3 regions of the Kitasatospora sp. NPDC054939 genome follow, and region 3 is predicted to be linked to each of the others. Evidence: riboswitches for the same ligand, from Rfam matches in the RefSeq annotation. Region 3 holds a riboswitch; each other region holds the start of a gene.
The links. A riboswitch is a leader RNA that binds a small molecule or an ion and turns the genes downstream of it on or off. The one in region 3 is predicted to bind cobalamin.
Positions count from the first base shown of each region.

Region 1: another riboswitch for cobalamin. It lies ahead of ACWGB8_RS15045 (ABC transporter substrate-binding protein); the one in region 3 lies ahead of ACWGB8_RS15130 (ribonucleoside-diphosphate reductase subunit alpha).
Region 2: another riboswitch for cobalamin. It lies ahead of metE (5-methyltetrahydropteroyltriglutamate--homocysteine S-methyltransferase); the one in region 3 lies ahead of ACWGB8_RS15130 (ribonucleoside-diphosphate reductase subunit alpha).

Region 1 is NZ_JBSGXP010000043.1:26,044-32,427, reverse strand. It holds gene ACWGB8_RS15070 (serine/threonine-protein kinase) at 1-184, shown strand, start outside; gene ACWGB8_RS15065 (streptophobe family protein) at 248-1,651, opposite strand; gene ACWGB8_RS15060 (DUF6777 domain-containing protein) at 1,957-3,360, shown strand; gene ACWGB8_RS15055 (class I SAM-dependent methyltransferase) at 3,444-4,292, opposite strand; cobalamin riboswitch at 4,511-4,721, shown strand; gene ACWGB8_RS15050 (hypothetical protein) at 4,838-4,984, shown strand; cobalamin riboswitch at 5,048-5,217, shown strand; gene ACWGB8_RS15045 (ABC transporter substrate-binding protein) at 5,250-6,278, shown strand; gene ACWGB8_RS15040 (FecCD family ABC transporter permease) at 6,383-6,384, shown strand, end outside.
Region 2 is NZ_JBSGXP010000059.1:12,706-19,089, forward strand. It holds gene ACWGB8_RS18635 (SDR family NAD(P)-dependent oxidoreductase) at 1-27, opposite strand, end outside; gene ACWGB8_RS18640 (NAD(P)H-dependent oxidoreductase) at 171-782, opposite strand; gene metE (5-methyltetrahydropteroyltriglutamate--homocysteine S-methyltransferase) at 961-3,276, opposite strand; cobalamin riboswitch at 3,438-3,676, opposite strand; gene ACWGB8_RS18650 (SDR family NAD(P)-dependent oxidoreductase) at 3,839-4,606, shown strand; gene ACWGB8_RS18655 (hypothetical protein) at 4,676-5,404, opposite strand; gene ACWGB8_RS18660 (hypothetical protein) at 5,840-6,127, opposite strand.
Region 3 is NZ_JBSGXP010000044.1:105-6,488, reverse strand. It holds gene ACWGB8_RS15140 (glycoside hydrolase family 26 protein) at 1-1,004, opposite strand, end outside; gene ACWGB8_RS15135 (hypothetical protein) at 1,136-2,122, opposite strand; cobalamin riboswitch at 2,689-2,816, shown strand; gene ACWGB8_RS15130 (ribonucleoside-diphosphate reductase subunit alpha) at 3,006-5,426, shown strand; gene ACWGB8_RS15125 (ribonucleotide-diphosphate reductase subunit beta) at 5,447-6,384, shown strand, end outside.

The DNA of each region.
Region 1 (6,384 bases), on a different contig from region 3:
GCTCGCGCCGGGGCACCGGCACCCCGCGCCGTGGCAGGCGGGCGGGCCGGCGACCGAGCCGGTGCCGAGCGTGGCGGCCGGCGTGGGCGCGGCGCCCCGCGGCCTGCCGGGGGTGCCGGACTGGGCCGCGCCGGTGGTCGACCCCGCGTCGATACGCCCGAGCTCCACTCCGCCCGCCTGGTGAGGCCGCCGCGCGGCCTACGGCGTGTCTGACGATTCCCGCCGGGCGCGAATTGTCAGACACGCCCTACGGCTGCCGGTCCGCGGGCGGGACCTCGCCGCGCGGGCCGCTGCGGCCCGCCAGCGCACCGCCGACGAGGCCCGCCAGCAGCCCCCAGCCGGCCGCCAGCGGGACCGCGAGCAGCAGCCGGGGCTGCAGCGACAGCGAGCCGTTCGCCAGTCCGGTGGCGGTGTTGCCGCCGGGCAACAGGCCGAGCAGGTCGGCCAGTTCGCCTTCGTCCTCACCGGTGCCGACGCCCAGCACCGACAGCCCGTAGTCGGCCGAGACCCGTGACCAGACGCCCACCAGCAGCATGGCGACGGCCGCGGCCAGCCCGACCCGTACGGCGTGCCGCCAGAGCGGCAGGCCGTACGGCGAGCGGCGGGCGGCCAGGACGCCGGCGCCGAGCATCAGCACCGCCGCGACGGGAAGCAGCCACCAGGCCCGGGCGTCCTGCTCGGCGAGGGTGCCGAGGCTCACCGTCACCTCCCGGCCGTCCTCCGTCCGGAGCACCTCGGAGAGGACCGGCGGCATCGGCAGGCCGATCGCCCCGCTGAGGTGGCCCTGCCATTCGGCGCCGAGGCCGACGCCGAAACCGAGCCAGGCCAGGTTGGGCAGGGCGAGCAGGAGGACGGCGACGGTCTCCCGGGCGTTGCCGCGCACCCCGGCGGCGACCAGGCCGGCGACCAGCCCGATCAGCACGTAGGCGAGCAGGACGGCGAGCAGGGCGGAGGCGGCCGGCCGGACGGCCTGCTGGTAGGGCAGCAGGGTGGGCGGCAGCGGGGCGCGCCGGGACACCGCGAAGGCGAGGGCCAGGACGACCAGCAGCCAGAGCAGGCCGAGTCCGAGGGTGGTCGCGGGGTCGGCGTGGAAGCCGATCTCGGGGGTGAGGCCGAGGGCGGTGCCGAGCGTGTCGACGAGTTCGTTGCCGAGCTGCACGACGAAGGTGCGCCGGGCGGCGGCGGTGATCAGGGCGAGGGCGACCAGCCAGAGCACGGCGATCCGCAGGATGCGGCCGAGCAGCTCGGTGCCGTGGGCGACCGCGCGGAAGCGCAGCTGGCGCAGGAACACCTCGACCGTCGCCAGGGCGCCGACCAGGCTGACCGTCAGCGGCATGGCGGTGATCCCGGCGTCGACCTCGGCGAAGAAGCCGGCCCCGCCGTCCAGCTGGACGGAGCCGCCGACGGCGAGGGCGAGGACGGCGGCGAGCACGGACGGGAACGAGCCGGCGGGGAGCCGGTCGGCGTCGGCGAGCCAGAGGCCGAGGGCGGCGACGGCCGCCATGGCGGCGAATCCGGCGGCGACCACCGCGAGGGCGTCGAGCCAGCCGCGGACGAACCCGGGCGGGCCGGGCACCGCGGCGGTGCCTGCGGGTCGGCGGGGGTCGGCCGCCCCGATCCGGGCCGTTTCGTTGGGGGGCTCCTGGCGCATGCGGGCTCCTGGGTCTCCGCCGGTGGTTCCCCCTCCGGTCCCAGCCTCGCCCACGACGGGCCGGTGCGCGGTCCGCGGGCGGTCCCGTTCGCCCGGACGGGGGGTGCCGGGGTGCCGGGTTCCGCCGGTGCGGGGCCGCGCCGCCGCTCCCGGCGGGCGGCCTCCGGGCGCCCGCCGGGGTCCGCGCGGCCGGTGCGGGGCAACTGCGCCTGCTGTTGCGGCCGCTGGGGAGCCGGGGCAGAAAGGAGTACCGGTGGCGGCCGGTTCCGGCCGCGTCCGCCGACCGTCTGCGAAACGGAGTCCCCATGAGTTCCCAACCGCCGTCGGGGCCCGGCCGTCCGTACGGCCCGCCCTCGGGACCGCTGTCCGGACCGCCGTCGGGTCCCCGCTCGGGTCCGCCCCCGACCGGAGGCCCCCCGCCGGGCGGGCCCGGCGGGCGCACGCCCTGGTGGCGCTCCTGGCGGTGGATCGGCGGGGTCACCGCCGTCGCGGTGCTGGCCGCCGTGGGCACGGTGCTGATCGTCAACAGCGGCAGCAAGGACGGCGACGCCATCCCCGCCGCCAACGAGATCGCGCTGCAGAGCTCCTCGGACGCCGGTCCGGACCCGTTCACCCCTTCGGTGGAGACCCAGGCCGTGACCGCTCCCCCGGCGTCCACCGCTCCGACGTCCGGGCCCACCACCCCCGGGGCGGCCACCACCACGACGGCGGCCGGCATCCGCACCGTCGAGGGCTCGTCCAACGGGCTCTACGCGGGCACCATGGAGCGGCCCAGCTGTGACACCGAACGGCTGATCAGCCAGACGTCGACCGGCTCGAAGGGCCAGGCGTGGGCGTCCGCGCAGGGCATCCAGCAGTCGGAGGTGCCCTCGTACATGCGCTCGCTGACCACCGCGTACCTGCGGGTCGACACCCGGGTGACCAACCACAGCTACAAGAGCGGTGCGGCGGTCGGCTACCAGTCCGCCCTGCAGGCGGGCACCGCCGTCCTGGTCGACGCCCAGGGCGTGCCGCGGGTGCGGTGCGGGTGCGGCAACCCGTTGGGGCCGCCGAAGCTGGTGTCGGACGCCAAGTACACCGGGAAGGCCTGGACGGGCTTCAAGCCGACCTCGCTGATCATCGTGGCCCCGGCGCCCGCTCCGGTGAAGGAGCTGATCCTGGTGAACGTCCAGACCGGCGGCTTCTTCGCCCGGCTGACGGCGACCGTCGAGGTGGTCGACAAGACCGTGCCGGCCCCGAAGGAGCCGCTGACGCCCGGCATCCCGCCGGCCGCGCCGATGACCCCGGTCACCACGTCGGCCTCCGCCCCGGGCAGCACCTCCGGGACCGGTTCGGGGACGGGCACCACCTCCGGGACGGGCTCCGCGACCGGGACGAGCACCACCTCGGGTGCGACGTCGACCGGGCCGACCAGCGGCAGCGCCACCACGACGACCGGCACGCCGACCGGCACCACGCCCACGACCACCACGACGACCACCGCGCCGTCCACCGGGACCGGCACGCCGACCGGCACCACGCCCACGACCGCCACCACCACCACGACGACCACGACCACCACCACCACGGCGACCGCCCCGGCCACCGCGACCACCGCGACGACGGCGGCCACGGCGACCACCACGGTGCCCCGGACGGCGACCCCGACCTGTGCGACCGGTCCCGGGCCGTCGACCCTGCCGCCCTGCCCGACCGATTCGGCCACCTGACCGGGGCCGCCCGACCGGCACCACCACCGCCACACCCGCACCGCCCTCCGCGCACCCTCCGGTCCGCGGGGGGCGGTGCGCCGTCAGCCCGGTTTGACGGCGGTGTGGACGTACCAGGAGATGTGCTCCTTCACCCGGTACATCTCGACCACCGAGCGCAGGCCGAGCCAGCGGTCGGCCCTTCCGACGGCGTCCAGCAGGGCGTACGGGAGGAGGAAGTACGCGTGGAGCGCCTCGGCGGTCGGGAGGTAGCGGTCGGTCGCGTCGAGCTCCTCCTCGACCCGGAAGCCCGCGGCCTCCAGCAGCTGCCCCAGGTTCCCGGTGTGGTAGCGCCGGGGGCCGGGGAAGGCCATGTCGTCGAGGTAGCGCTCGATGACGGCCCGTCCGTGCGGGGTCATGGTCTCCGGCGGCCGGCCGATCGGGCCGAGCAGCACCAGCCGGCCGCCCGGGCGGAGCACCCGGAAGAACTCGGCCAGTGCCCGCTCGGGGTCGTAGGAGTGGACCAGCGTCTCCATCGAGTAGGCGCCGTCGAAGGAGCCGTCCGGGAACTCCAGGTCGTGGTAGTCCCCCCAGTGGAAGCTGGTGCGCTCGTCCAGGGCCGAGCGGCTGCCGAGCCGGCGGGCCTGGGCGAGGTGGAAGTCGAGGACGTCGACCCCGGTGACCCGGAGGCCGAAGCGGGCGGCCATGGCCTGCGCGACCACGCCGGAGCCGCAGCCCAGGTCGAGGACGGAGGCGCCGACCGGCAGCGCGAGCTTGCGTCCGAGGACGTCCTCCAGTCGGCGCTGGGCGCGCCAGCAGCGCCATTTGGACTGGCCGGGTTCGGTCCAGCCCCAGTGCCGGGCGTTGCGGCACACCAGTCCGTAGAAGAGCCGGCTGCCCGGGCGGCCGTAGACCCGCCGCAGTCCGGTGAGATCGAGTTGCCCGCTGCTCATGTGGGTCCGTCCCGTCGTCGCCTGCCCCCGGTCCCCGATCAAGCTACCGGCGCGGTGCCCGGCTGCCGGGCGGCACGCGGGCCGATGCCTCCGGTTGGGTGCCCGCCCGGGGACTCCGGTGAACTCCGGGCCACCGCACGACGGTTGGACCATTGACGTGTCCCGGCCAGAACCGGCCAACCGCGCTCCGCCCCCTGTCGCGGCCCGGATCGTGCGCCTACGCTGGGCCCTGCAGTCGGTTCGCGCCGCCCCGCCGCGGCGCGTCGCAAGAGGGAACCCGGTGCGAATCCGGGACTGTCCCGCAGCGGTGAGTGGGAACGACAGCCGTCTTCAGCACTGGGCCCGTCCCGGGAAGCGACGGCCGGTAGGAGGCCCCCGTCCGGGGCCGCGCCCGCGAGTTCGAAGACCTGCCACTGCGCGCGTGCGGGACCGCACGCGCTCGTCACGGTGACCCCGCGGACTGGGTCGACGGTGCGGCAGGCCATCCCGCGTGCTCGGCGTGGCCGTCCTCCGCCTGCCCCGGCGCGGCGCCGCCGACGAGCCTGGTGTGGTTCGTCTACAGCGCGGTGGAGCTGCGGGCGATGCTCGCCGGAGCCGGGTTCGCGGGCATCGAGGTGTTCGGCGGTTTCGACGGCCGCCCGTACGACGAGAACGCCGAACGGCTGATCGTCCGGGCCGTCCGGGAGGAGTGACGGCACGTCAGGGGGCGCGCGGCGTTGATCCGCACGCCCTTTCCCCGGACGGCCGGCGAAAAGTAGCATCACCGCGTCATCGCCGCGACGGGAGATCAGGAAGCCGGTGCGAATCCGGCACGGTCCCGCCACTGTGACCGGAGTGCGGCCCTCCGACGCCCCGCGTGCCCGGCACGGCAGGGGCGGCGGCGCCGCACCTGGGAGTCAGGACACTGCCCTGTCGCGGGCCCGTTCCGAGGAGCGCGGACTCCCCAGGAGGCATCACGTGAGCGTCGGCCTGCCCGGCTTCCCTTCTCCCCCGCCCGCACCGCACCGCCGCACCCGGACCGCGGTCGCCGCGGCCGCACTGGTCCTGATCGCCGGCTGCGGAGGCGCCGGCACCGCCGCCGACGGCGCGGCCGGCACCGGCCCGGCCCCGGGCTTCCCGGTGACCGTCGAGAACTGCGGGGTCACCACCACCTACGACCGGCCGCCCGCCCGGGTGGTCACCATCCACCAGCACCCGGCCGAGCTGATGCTCGCGCTGGGCCTCAGGGACCGGATCGTCGGGACGGCCTTCCCCGACTCCGCCGTCCTGCCGCAGCACGAGAAGGACTTCAAGGGCATCCGGCAGCTCGCACCGAAGGAGCCCTCCTTCGAGACGGTGCTCAACGCCGAGCCGGACTTCGTGTACGGCGGCTACGGCAGCGCGTTCGCCGAGAAGGAGGGCCGGTCCCGCAAGGCCTTCCAGGACGCCGGGATCAGGACCCATCTCAACCGCGAGTACTGCGGGAAGCAGCGGGTCACGATGGAGGACGCCTACGAGGAGATCCGCACCGTCGGCGGCATCTTCGGGGTGCGCGAACGGGCCGACCGGCTGGTCGCCGACCTGCGGGCCCGGATCGACGCGGCCGGCAAGGCCGTCCAGGGAGCACCGGCCGTCCCGGTGTTCGTCTACGACAGCGGGGAGAAGGCGCCGTTCACCGCGGGCGGCCGGAGCCTGGGCACCGAGATCATCCGGCTGGCCGGCGGGCGCAACGTCTTCGCCGACCTCGACGACGTGTTCGGCGACGCCTCCTGGGAGCAGGTCGTCGAGCGCCGGCCCGAGGTGATCGCCGTCTACGACTACGCGGACGCCGGCACCGTGCAGCAGAAGCAGGACTTCCTGCTCGCCCAGCCGGCGCTGGCGGACGTCCCCGCGATCCGCAACAAGCGGTTCGTGGTGCTGCCGCTCACCGCCACCCTGGTCGGCGTCCGGCCGCCCTACGCGGTGGAGGACCTCGCCCGGGGCCTGCACCCCGAGCGGTTCCGGTGACCGCCGGCACCCCCGCCCGCACCCCCGCGGACGCGCCGCCCGCCGACCCTGCGGGCGGCGGAGCCCCGCGCGGGGCGCCCGACGGGGACGGCCGGGGCGGCCGCGT
Region 2 (6,384 bases), on a different contig from region 3:
GACGATCACAACTCGCTGGTCTGCCAAGGCGCTTCGCCTCCGGTTCGGCCGGCGCGGGAGCGCCGAGGGGTCCACCTGGGATCGGGGACGATCATACGCACACGCGCGATCGGTCGGCGCCCGCCCCCGGACGTTCCGTCAGAAGCACGGTGATGGAGCAGGATCCGCGCTCAGGCGAGCAGCGCCGCCGCCTCCCGCCGGGCCCGGTCGAGCCATGCGGCGCGGGTGTCCTCCGTGGAGTCGGTGACCGTGCGGAAGACCACCCGGCGCACGTCGTCGATCCCCACGTAGGGCAGGACGCAGGCGGACCAGATCCGGTCGAGCGGGTCGCCGAACTCCTCGCGCTCGCGCTGCTCCGGGGTGTCGGAGGTGTTGAGGACCAGCGCGCGGCCGGCCCGCAGCAGTCCGACCGGGTCGCCGTCCGCCGTGCCGAGCTTGTACGCGACGCCGGGGACGAGCACCCGCTGCACCCAGCCGGTGAGCACGGCGGGCGGCATGCCCCACCAGTTGGGGTGGATCAGGACCAGGGCGTCCAGGCCGGCCACCTCCGCCCGGTGTCGGGCGAGTTGCGGGTCCCGGGCCGCGGTCGCGGCGTCGACGGTGCCGGTCTCGTCGGGGGCCAGCAGCGGGTCGAAGCCCTCGGCGCAGAGGTCGTGCGCGACCACCTCGCAGCCGCGGCCGCGCAGTTCGTCGAGCACGGCCCCGTACAGCGCGTGGTTGAAGCTGCCGGGGCGCGGGTGTGCCAGGTAGACGCCGATCCGCCGTGCCGCTTCCGTGCCCATGCCGTCTCCCCCTCGTCCGGTACCGGTTCGTCGCGCCACCGGTTCGACGGCGATGCTACGCGAGCGGGCCGGCGTCGGCCCGCCGGCCCGGTGGCCCCGTGGCCAGGCAGCCCGGCAGGGGAACGGCGGGCGGGGCCCGGGGGCGGTGCTGCGACCGCCCCCGGACCCGCGCGGCGGGTCAGCCGTCCAGCTCGCCGCGCAGCAGCCTGGCGGCGGCGACCAGGTTCTCCAGGGAGGCGCGGGTCTCGGCCCAACCGCGGGTCTTCAGACCGCAGTCGGGGTTGACCCAGAGCCGTTCGGCCGGGATCGCCGCGAGCCCGGCGCGCAGCAGCCGGACGCTCTCGTCCGTACCGGGCACCCGCGGCGAGTGGATGTCCCAGATGCCGGGCCCGACCTCGCGCGGGTAGCCGGCCGCGGACAGTTCGCCGGCGACCTCCATGTGCGAGCGGGCCGCCTCCAACGAGATGACGTCCGCGTCGAGTTCGTCGATCGCCGCCATGATCGCGCCGAACTCCGCGTAGCACATGTGGGTGTGGATCTGGGTGTCGGCGCGGACGCCCGAGGTGGCGAGGCGGAACGCCTCGGTGGCCCACGCCAGGTAGCCGGGGCGGGCCGCGGCGCGCAGCGGCAGGGTCTCCCGCAGCGCGGGCTCGTCGACCTGGACCACCGCGGCGCCCGCGGCCTCCAGGTCGGTCACCTCGTCCCGCAGGGCGAGCGCGACCTGCCGGGCGGTGTCGGCGAGCGGCTGGTCGTCGCGGACGAAGGACCAGGCGAGCATGGTGACCGGCCCGGTGAGCATGCCCTTGACCGGGCGGTCGGTGAGGTCCTGGGCGTAGCGGAACCAGTCGACGGTCATCGGCTCGGGCCGCGAGACGTCGCCGGCCAGCACCGGCGGGCGCACGTAGCGGGTGCCGTAGGACTGCACCCAGCCGTGGCGGGTCGCAAGGTAGCCGGTGAGCTGCTCGGCGAAGTACTGGACCATGTCGTTGCGTTCGGGCTCGCCGTGGACCAGGACGTCCAGGCCGGCCTTCTCCTGGAAGGCGACGACCTCGCGGACCTCGGCCTCGATGCGCTCGCGGTAGGCGGCGGCGCCGATGCGGCCGGCGGTCAGGTCGGCGCGGGCGGTGCGCAGCTCGGTGGTCTGCGGGAAGGAGCCGATGGTGGTGGTGGGCAGCAGCGGCAGGCCGAGGCGGGCGCGCTGGGCGGCGGCCCGCTCCGGGTAGGGCTGCGGGCGCTGCGCGTCGTCCGGGGCGACGGCCGCGGCGCGGGCCCGGACGGCCGGGTCGCGGGTGATCGGGGAGTTGGCGCGGGAGGCCAGGTCGGCGCGGTTGGCGGCGAGTTCCCCGGCGACGGCGCCGGCTCCCCCGCGCAGTCCGCGGGCGAGCCGGGCCGCCTCGGCGGCCTTCTGTCGGGCGAAGGCCAGCCAGCGGGCGATCTGCGGGTCGAGGTCGCGTTCGGCGGCGGCGTCGAGCGGCACGTGCAGCAGGGAGCAGGAGGGGGCGACGTCCACGGTGCCGGCCAGGCCGAGCAGGACGGCCAGGGTGGCGAGCGACCGCTCCAGGTCGTTGATCCAGACGTTGCGGCCGTCGATTACCCCGGCGACCAGGCGCTTGCCGGGCAGGCCGCCGACGGTGGCCAGATCGTCGAGGTTGGCGGCGGCCGGGCCGGTGAAGTCCAGCGCGAGGCCCTCGACCGGCGCCTTGGCGAGGACGGGCAGCGCCCCGCCGAGCCGGTCGAAGTAGCTCGCGACCAGCAGCTTCGGCCGGTCGGTGAGCCCGCCGAGATCGCGGTAGGCGCGGGCGGCGGCGTTCAGTTCGGCCGGGGTGCGGTCCTGGACGAGGGCGGGCTCGTCCAGCTGCACCCACTCGGCGCCCGCGGCGCGCAGGTCGGCGAGGAGTTCGGCGTAGACCGGCAGCAGTCGGTCCAGCAGGGTGATCGGCCGGAAGTCCGCGGGCGCGTCCGGGGCGGGCTTGGCGAGCAGCAGGTAGGTGACCGGGCCGACCAGCACCGGGCGGGCGGTGTGGCCGAGCGCCAGGGCCTCCCCGAGCTCGCCGACCGCCTTGGCCGGGTTCGCGGCGAACGCCGTGCCGGGGCCCAACTCCGGCACCAGGTAGTGGTAGTTGGTGTCGAACCACTTGGTCATCTCCAGCGGCGCGACCTCCTGGGTGCCGCGGGCCATGGCGAAGTAGCCGGCCAGCGGGTCGGCGTCCACCGCGGCCCGGTGGCGGGCGGGGATCGCGCCGACGGCGACGGTGGCGTCCAGCACGTGGTCGTAGAGCGAGAAGTCCCCGGTGGGGACCTCGTGGACGCCGGCCTCGGCGAGCTGCCGCCAGTTCTCCCGGCGCAGTCCTGCGGCGGTGGACTGCAGGGCGTCGGCGGTGACGGCGCCCTTCCAGTACCCCTCGATCGCCTTCTTCAGTTCCCGGTCACGGCCCTGGCGGGGGTAGCCGTGCACGGTGGCCCGGGTCTCCGCGGCTGCGGACTTCGCGGTCAAGGGACTCTCCTTCGCGAGTCGTACTCCTGAGGTCCCCGGAGACGGAACGAGCGCGCGAAGGGTGACGGACCCGGCGGCGGACGCGTCGGACACGCGTGCCTGAACCGCCTGGTGCGTACGCCGACCCGCCCACGAGGTCACCGGGACACCGCACGCGGACGTCCGCGTGCGGGCAACGGGCAGGTCTTCGGACTCGCGGGCACACCCGCCCTGTGAAGGGCGGACACCTACTGGCCGTCGCTTCCCAGACCCGTCCCGGGTCCAGTGCGTATGACGGCGGTCGTTCCCGCTCACCGCTGCGGGGCAGTCCCGGACTGGCCAGTTGAAAAGGCGTCACCGGGTTCCCTCTTACGACGCGCCTGCCTGGCGGACAGGGCGAACCAGCTGCGGAGCCACCCTATAGCGCGTCCGGCGGGCGGCACACGCCGTTCCGGCGAGTGTCCACGGAGCGAGACGCGGGGCGGTGCCACCGGAGCATGCCGCGTGCGCAAGACTCCTGACGGCACGTCCGGGACAACCGGCCGCGCCGAACCCGACAGCCGCCGACCGAAAGCCACCGCCCATGACCTTCCCCGCCACCGGCCGCCGCGTCCTCGTCAGCGGAGCCTCCCGCGGCCTCGGCCGCGCCGTCGCCCGCGCCTTCGCCGCCAACGGCGACCGGGTCGCCGTCCACTACGGCTCCCGCCCCGACGAGGCCGCCGCCACCCTCGCCTCCCTCCCCGGCACCGGCCACGCCCTCACCGGCGGCGACCTCGCCGACCCGGCCGGAGCGGCCGCCGTCGCCGACGCCGCGGCCCACGCCCTCGGCGGCCTCGACGTCCTGGTGAACAACGCCGCCGTCAACACCCGCCACCCCCTGCCGGAGACCCCGTACGAGGAGTGGGTCGCGGCCTGGCACCAGCACGTGGCGGTCAACCTGCTCGCCACCGCCAACCTCAGCCACCTCGCGGCCCGCCGCATGATCGACCAGGGCACCGGCGGGCGGATCGTCAACATCGGCTCGCGCGGCGCCTTCCGCGGCGAACCCGACCACCCCGCGTACGGCGCCACCAAGGCCGCCGTCCACGCCCTCGGCCAGTCCCTCGCCGTCTCGCTCGCCCCGCACGGCATCGCCGTCGCCTCCGTCGCCCCCGGCTTCTTCGCCACCGAACGCGTCGCACCCCGCCTCGAAGGCCCCGAAGGCGCCGCGATCCGCGCCCAGAGCCCCTTCGACCGGGTCGCCTCACCCGAGGAGATCGCGGCCGCCGTACACTGGCTCGCCTCCCCCGACGCCGAATGGTCCTCCGGCACCATCCTCGACCTCAACGGCGCCTCCTACCTGCGCAGCTGACCCCCTCGGCCCGGACAGCCGACGCGCTCGCACCTGCGCCCCCACGCCCCCTCGCCCCGGAGCACGCCCTCAGGCGGGCTCCGGCGGGGCGGGCTGCTCGGCATCGCCGAACCGGGCCAGCGCGAGCGCACCCGCGATCGCCAGCACGAACCCGGCCACCGCCAACGGCACCGCACCCTGCCGGGTGTCGTCGCCGAGCAGCGCCACCCCCACCACCGCCGGCCCCAGCGTCTCGCCCAGCACCATCGCCGCCGTCGCAGCCGTCACCGAACCGCACTGCATCGCCCACGTCAGCGCGGCGAAACCGCCCAGACCCGACACCACCACCGCGTACGCCGCCGGCTCCGTCACCAGATCCGCCGGACGCAGCCCCGGCAGCACCCGCACCGCCACCCCCACCACCCCGAACTGCAACCCCGCGACCAACCCCAGCAGCGGCGCGGCCAGCCGACCCGCCCAGCGGCCCGCCGCCCAGGCCGCGGCCAGCAGCACCAGGCCGGTCGCCAACACCCCCAGCCGCAAGGACAACCCGCCCTTGTGCTCCCCCTCCCGCCCCGCCGTCAGGGCCAGCACGGCGAGGCCCACACACACCGCCGCGACACCCGACCACTCCACCCGCCGCAGCCGCACCCGCAGCACCCGGGCGGCACCCACCGCGGTGACCGCCAGCGCGGACGCCAGCGCAGCCTCCACCACGTACAGCGGCAGGCGCTCCAGGGCGAACAACTCGGCCACGAAGCCCAGCATGTCCATCCCCACCCCGATCACGAACGGCCACTGGCGCAGCGTCCCCGCCATCGCCGCCGCCTCCCCCGGCCGATGACCCACGGCAGCCCGCCGCGCCCCGAGCGCCTGCAGAACCGTCGCCGTCCCCGTCAGAACAGCCGCCACCAGCGCAGACACCAGACCCAACGACATGCCGTCGACAGTACGCCCCGCCTCCCGTCCCCCCACCCCGGCCACGCGGAACACCACCCCCGGTTGCACCCACCGGCCGAGCGGGGCGGGCCGGCACCGGCCATTCCTCTGACGATCAGTCGGTCCGATTTCACGTCGCCAGATCAGAACAGGGACCGACCCACCGCGGCCACGAGCCCGGCGAAGACGGCCACGGACATCAACGAGGCAACCCAAGCCACCACCGGTCGAACCGGGTCCGGGCCCTCCCAGTGACGGCCGCAGTCGTCCTCCCCCGCGCCGAACGGGCAACCCGCGCACCGGGGCGGGCCCCGGTCAGAGCCACCGCGACCGCCGGTTCTCGTCCCGGACCCGGTCCTCCGGCGCGGCCCGTCTGCGAGCGGTGTCCTGCAGCGGCGTCGGGTACACCCCGGCGGGTTGGAAGGACCGCCAGGCGGCATCGGCCTTGAGGAAGGACGTCCATCCGCTCAACGTGCCGTCCGGCTCCCGCTTCCACTCACCGGTCAGCTCGTTGCGGACGCGGAAGCACTGCGCGCCGGGATCGAAGCGCACACCGTAGCCGTACGACACGGTGGGAACCGGTTCCCGTTCGTCCGTACTCACTCGGGCCTCCGCGACACGCAGTTGATGCATTCACAGCACGCGCGAACGGCTTCCATGTGCAGCCTCTCCGCCACCGCGGCGTACCCGGCCGCGGCCGCATGCGCCCGGTAGTCGTCGAGAGGGCTCCATTCGGCGGGCGACACAGCGGCGTCCCCCGCCGCAGGGCTCCCTGCACGTGGGCTGTTTGGACGGGTGAACTCACTGGAGGGCACGGCGCCGATCCCTTCGGTCCGCTCATCGGATGGATACGTCCGATC
Region 3 (6,384 bases):
CGGACCAGGTAGTGGTAGGTGATCTGCCAGAGCTTCTGGTAGTCGGCCGGCTTCTGCCCCGACCACCAGAACCCGGCGGAGCAGCCCATCGCGTTCATCTCGTGGTACGGCCTCAGCAGGACCGGGACGCCCTGCGCCGCGAGGTACTCCAGGTGGTCGGCGAGGAACGACAGGTCGTGCAGCAGGGCGCGGTACTCGGGCGTCGCCCCCTCGCTGTCGACGACCCGGGCGAACCAGCCGGGGTCCGAGGCCGCGGGCGACTGGCTGCAGAGCACCCGGTCGAAGGACTTGACGTCCGAACCCGGGTACGGCTGGTGGAAGGACAGGCCGACCAGTCCGGCCGGCGCGCCGCCGTTGTCGGGGAGCTCCGTGGTGGTGCCGTCGCAGTTCTTCCGGGCGCCCGCGGCGCCGTAGCTGCCGTCCTCCGCGCGCGGGTGGCCGAGCCAGACCGCCGCCAGCAGGTCGACCGCGTCGTCGGTGTACTGCCAGGTGTCGCGGCAGGCCGGCCACTTGCCCTGCGAGTAGGAGCGGGGGTTGCCCACCCCCCAGGCGCTCTGGCCGTACCCGGGGCCGAGGTCCGTCTCGACGAAGCCCGGCAGTTTGCCGGTGATGTCGGCGGCCTTCTTGTAGTAGTACCCCGCGCTCTTGGCCCCCCGGTAGTCGCCGTACCAGGGGTTGTAGAGCTCGTTGTGGACCTCGACGTGCTGGCCGATCAGCGTCCCCGCCGTACGCCCGGCCCGGGCCGCCTGCTCCAGGTCGACCAGCATCTGGTGGACCGTCCTGGCGTTGGGCGTCGCCCCGGGATCGCGCGCCAGCAACTCCCGGCCGACCTCCGGCGGCAGTTGCGGCCGGGCCCCGCCGAGCACCAGGGCGGTGCGCCCGGGCTGCCGTTCGCCGTCGGCCCGCCCACTGGTCTCGGCCACGACGACGACCGCCGCCGCCAGGACCGCGGCCGCCGCGGCCAGCGCCAGGGGTTTGCCGCGCAACGGGCGGGGCAGGGCCACGGACTCTCCTCGGAGACGTGCTCCGTCCGGCGGCGGCATCGACCCGGCCGCCGCCCGGACGCGCGTGCGAATTTCGCGCAAAGCCTCCCACACGCCCCGGACCGCCCGGCCCGGGGGACACCGCGGGCGGGTCAGCCCGCCGGGGTCGCCCCGGCGGTCGCCGCGGGGCTCGCGGCCGACGAGCCCGCGGCACCGCCGGCCTCCTTGGCCCGCTCCAGCAGCCGGCCCTTCACGTAGTCCGCGAAGCCCGCGGCCGCTTGGGTGGCCACCGGGTCGGCCCCGTTGCCACCCTTGGCCGAGCCCTCGACCGTGAGGTACGCGTACCGGCCCAGCGTGGCCTTGGTGTTGGTGCAGCCGGGCGCCGCGCAGTACGCCGGGGAGCCCGGCGCCGCCAAGCCCTTGAGGTGGCCGACGTGGCTCTTCATCGACGTCTCGGCCTGCTGCTTGGAGTCGAAGACCGCGACGCCGACCGTCACCGCGCTGCCGCCCGAGACATAGGTGGCCCGCAGCACCTGGCGGCAGCCCTGGTCGCCCAGGACCTTGCCCAGGCCGCCGACGGTGGAGTTGCCGTCCCAGCAGGGCGCGTCCAGGCTGACCGCGGTCCGGTTCCAGGTGGCGCCGTCGACCGTCACCGTCGGGGACGCGAACAGGGTCGCCGCGTCCTGGCGGGCCGGGTCGGTGGCGGCCTCCCAGAGGGGCTTGGACGGGTCCTCGGGCGTCGGGGCCGGCTTCGGGGCGGCCGAACCGGTCGCGGTGCCGCTCGCCGTACCGGCGGCGGTCGGACCGGCCTTGGGGGCCTCGTCGGAGCCGTTGTTGTTCAGCAGCACCAGCCCACCCGCGACCAGCGCGCCGACCACGGCCACGCCGACCACCGCGCCGATGATCCGCATCCGGCCCTTGCGCTTGCGGTCGGCCTCGTTGCGGTCCGCGAGGGCGGCCCAGTCCGGCTCGGACGGCTGCGGGCGCAGCGGCAGCGTCTGGGCGGCCTGCGGCGGGAAGTTCTGCTGCGCGTGCACCGGCGGCTGCGGCACGGTCGGCGCGGTCTGCGCGTGGACCGGCGGCTGCGGCACCGTCGGGGCGGTCGGCGAGGTGTGGCCGTGCACGGGGGGCTGCGGCACGGTCGGCGCGGTCTGCGCATGGACCGGCGGCTGCGGCACCGTGGGTGCCGTCGGAGAGGTCTGAGGGTGCACGGGCGGCTGGGGCACCGTCGGCGGCTGGGCCATCGGCGGCGGCACCGACGGCACGCTCGGCACGTGCGGAGGCTGCGGCTGCGCCGGCACCGGACCCGGCGCCGACTGCGCGTACGGCGTCGGCGGCGGACCGAATCCGCCCGGTGCGGGCGGCACCGGTGTGGCCTGACCCTGCGCCCCCTGGTCCGGACCGTTCACCTGCTGCCCCTGCCCCGGCTGTGCGGGCTGACGCGTCCACTCGGCCGGCACGCCCGTTCCCTCGCTCATGAGGCGAGATCGTAGGGCATGCTCCTGACGGGGGATCCGGCCGGTGGCCAATCCGTTCCCAAATCCGGACGTGGCCGGACCGCCCGACCCCCGCCCCGGTGACGCCCCCACCCGCGCCCCGCCCCCTCCCGGACGGCCTCCGAGGCGCCCTTCCCGGTACCCCCGGTCACCGGGCCGACACGGGACGACGTACTACATGTGGTGCCGCATCGAGCGGACACCACTAGATGTATGCTCACTCCTGCTGTCGAAGCAGGGGAACCCGGTGCGAGTCCGGGACTGCCCCGCAGCGGTGTGCGGACCCCGGAAACCGGGCTCCGCGAGTCCGAGTACCTGCCGACGGCGTGCCACACGGCCTCCCCGCAGAGGCCCTGCTGCACGGCAACACGTCCGGGCCTCGCGGGCGGGCCGGGGAGGACACCGTCGCGCGACGCCTCACGCGTTCGCGCCGCGCTCCCCTGCCCCGAACGGCCCGGCCGACCCGATCCACCGCCGCCGATCGCCGCCAGGAGAGAGCGCCTTGACCACCGCCGTCTCAGCCACCCTGCCCGCCCAGGGTTCCAGCTCCGCCCCCGCCGACCCGACGGTCTCCGACCCCGGTGGCGCGCTCCTGCGGCTGCTGACCGACCGCAGCGCCGATCTCCCCCAGGTGGACCCCGGCCACGTCGCCGCCGCCGCCCTGCGCGGCCGGCACGCCGGCTCGGACTTCGCCGAGCTGCGCGGCCTGGCCGTGGACGCCGCCGCGTCGATGATCGCCGAGGACCCGCAGTACTCGAAGCTGGCGTCCCGCCTGCTGGCGCTGGAGATCGTGGACGAGGCGAACAGCCAGGGCGCGGTCTCGTTCGCCGCCTCGATCGAGGTCGGCCACGCCGAGGGCCTGATCGGCGACTCCACCGCCGCGTTCGTCGCCAAGCACGCCGACGCCCTGAACGCGCTGATCGACCCCGCGGGCGACGACCGCTTCGAGTACTTCGGCCTGCGCACCGTGCAGTCCCGGTACCTGCTGCGCCACCCGATCACCCGCAAGGTCGTCGAGACCCCCCAGCACTTCCTGCTCCGTGTCGCCTGTGGCCTGGCGGTCGGCGACAACGAGCAGTCGGTGGCCGAGGTCGCGGAGCTGTACCGGCTGATGAGCCGCCTGGAGTACCTGACGTCCTCGCCGACGCTCTTCAACTCCGGCACCAAGCACCCGCAGATGTCGAGCTGCTACCTGCTCGACTCCCCGCTGGACAACCTGGACTCGATCTACTCGCGCTACGCCCAGATCGCCCGCCTGTCCAAGCACGCCGGCGGCATCGGCCTGTCCTACTCGCGGATCCGTTCGCGCGGCAGCCTGATCCGCGGCACCAACGGCAAGTCGAACGGCATCGTGCCGTTCCTGCGCACCCTCGACTCCTCGGTCGCCGCGGTCAACCAGGGCGGCCGCCGCAAGGGCGCGGCCTGCGTCTACCTGGAGACCTGGCACGCGGACATCGAGGAGTTCCTGGAGCTGCGCGACAACACCGGCGAGGAGGCGCGGCGCACCCACAACCTCAACCTGGCGCACTGGATCCCGGACGAGTTCATGCGCCGGGTCAACGCCAACGAGGACTGGTCGCTGTTCTCCCCGGCCGACGTGCCCGAGCTGGTCGACCTGTGGGGCGCCGACTTCGACGAGGCGTACCGCAAGGCCGAGCTGGCCGGCAAGGCCGTCCGCACCATCCCCGCGCAGACCCTCTACGCCCGGATGATGCGCACCCTGGCGCAGACCGGCAACGGCTGGATGACCTTCAAGGACGCCTCCAACCGCGCCGCCAACCAGACCGCCCTGCCGGGCCGCACGGTGCACTCCTCGAACCTGTGCACCGAGATCCTGGAGGTCACCGACGACTCCGAGACGGCCGTCTGCAACCTCGGCTCGGTCAACCTCGGCGCCCACGTCGCCGCCGGCGCCACCCCCGCCGACCTGCTGAACGCGATGGACTGGGAGCGGCTGGACGCCACCGTGCGCACCGCCGTCACCTTCCTCGACCGCGTGGTGGACATCAACTTCTACCCGACCCCCGAGGCCGGTGCGTCCAACAACCGCTGGCGCCCGGTGGGCCTCGGCGTGATGGGCCTGCAGGACGTCTTCTTCCAGCTGCGGATCGACTTCGACTCCGCCGAGGCCAAGCAGCTCTCCACGCTGATCGCCGAGCGCATCATGCTCACCGCGTACGAGCGCTCCGCCGACCTGGCCGAGCAGCTGGGCCGCCACGAGGCGTACGGGGAGACCCGCGCCGCCCGCGGCGAGCTGCACATCGACCACTTCCCGACCGCCGCGCCCGAGTGGGCCGACCGGTGGGCGGCGCTGCGCGAGCGGATCGCCGTCACCGGTCTGCGCAACTCGCTGCTGCTGGCGATCGCGCCGACCGCGACCATCGCCTCGATCGCCGGCGTGTACGAGTGCATCGAGCCGCAGGTCTCCAACCTGTTCAAGCGCGAGACCCTGTCCGGCGAGTTCCTCCAGGTCAACCCGTACCTGGTGCGCGAGCTCAAGGAACTCGGCGTCTGGGACCAGCAGACACGGGACGCGCTGCGCGACTCCAACGGCTCGGTGCAGGAGCTGAACTGGCTGCCGGCCGAGGTGCGCTCGCTGTACCGCACCGCGTGGGAGCTGCCGCAGCGCGCGCTGATCGACCTGGCCGCGGCCCGCATGCCGTACATCGACCAGAGCCAGTCGCTGAACCTCTTCATGGCGGCGCCGACCATCGGCAAGCTCAGCTCGATGTACGCGTACGCCTGGAAGGTCGGCCTGAAGACCACCTACTACCTGCGTTCGCGCCCGGCCACCCGGATCGCCCAGGCCGCCTCGGGTGCGGCGCGCGCGGCGGCGCCGGTGCCGGCCCAGTCGATCGGTGTGGGCGCCCCGGCCCTCACCCCGGAGGAGGAGGCCGCGCTGGCCTGCTCCCTGGAGAACCCCGAGTCCTGCGAGGCCTGCCAGTGAGCACCACCGACCGCGACAAGATGCTGCTCGACCCCGGGTTCGAGCTGACCCTGCGTCCGATGCGCTACCCGTCGTTCTACGACCGGTACCGCGACGCGATCAAGAACACCTGGACCGTGGAGGAGGTGGACCTGCACTCCGACGTCGCCGACCTCGCCAAGCTGAGCGAGGGCGAGCGGCACATGATCGGCCGGCTGGTCGCCTTCTTCGCGACCGGTGACTCGATCGTCGCCAACAACGTGGTGCTGAGCCTCTACAAGCACATCAACTCGCCGGAGGCGCGGCTCTACCTGTCGCGGCAGCTGTTCGAGGAGGCCGTGCACGTCCAGTTCTACCTGACGCTGCTCGACACCTACCTGCCCGACCCGGACGACCGCGCGGCGGCCTTCGCGGCGGTGGAGAACATCCCCTCCATCCACCAGAAGGCGCAGTTCTGCTTCAAGTACATGAACGCGGTCGACCACATCGACTCGCTGCAGACGAAGGAGGACAGGCGGGCGTTCCTGCTCAACCTGATCTGCTTCGCGGCGTGCGTGGAGGGCCTGTTCTTCTACGGGGCGTTCGCCTACGTCTACTGGTTCCGCAGCCGCGGCCTGCTGCACGGGCTCGCGACGGGCACCAACTGGGTGTTCCGCGACGAGTCCATGCACATGGACTTCGCGTTCTCCGTCGTGGACACCGTCCGCGAGGAGGAGCCGGACCTCTTCGACGACGAGATGGCCAAGCAGGTCACGGAGATGCTGGAGGAGGCCGTCGAGGCCGAGCTCCAGTTCGCCCAGGACCTCTGCGGCGAAGGCCTGCCCGGCATGAACACCGAGTCCATGCGCCAGTACCTGGAGGCGGTCGCCGACCAGCGCCTGGCCCGCCTGGGCCTGCCGATCCGCTACGGGTCCACCAACCCGTTCGGCTTCATGGAGCTCCAGAACGTGCAGGAGCTGACCAACTTCTTCGAGCGCCG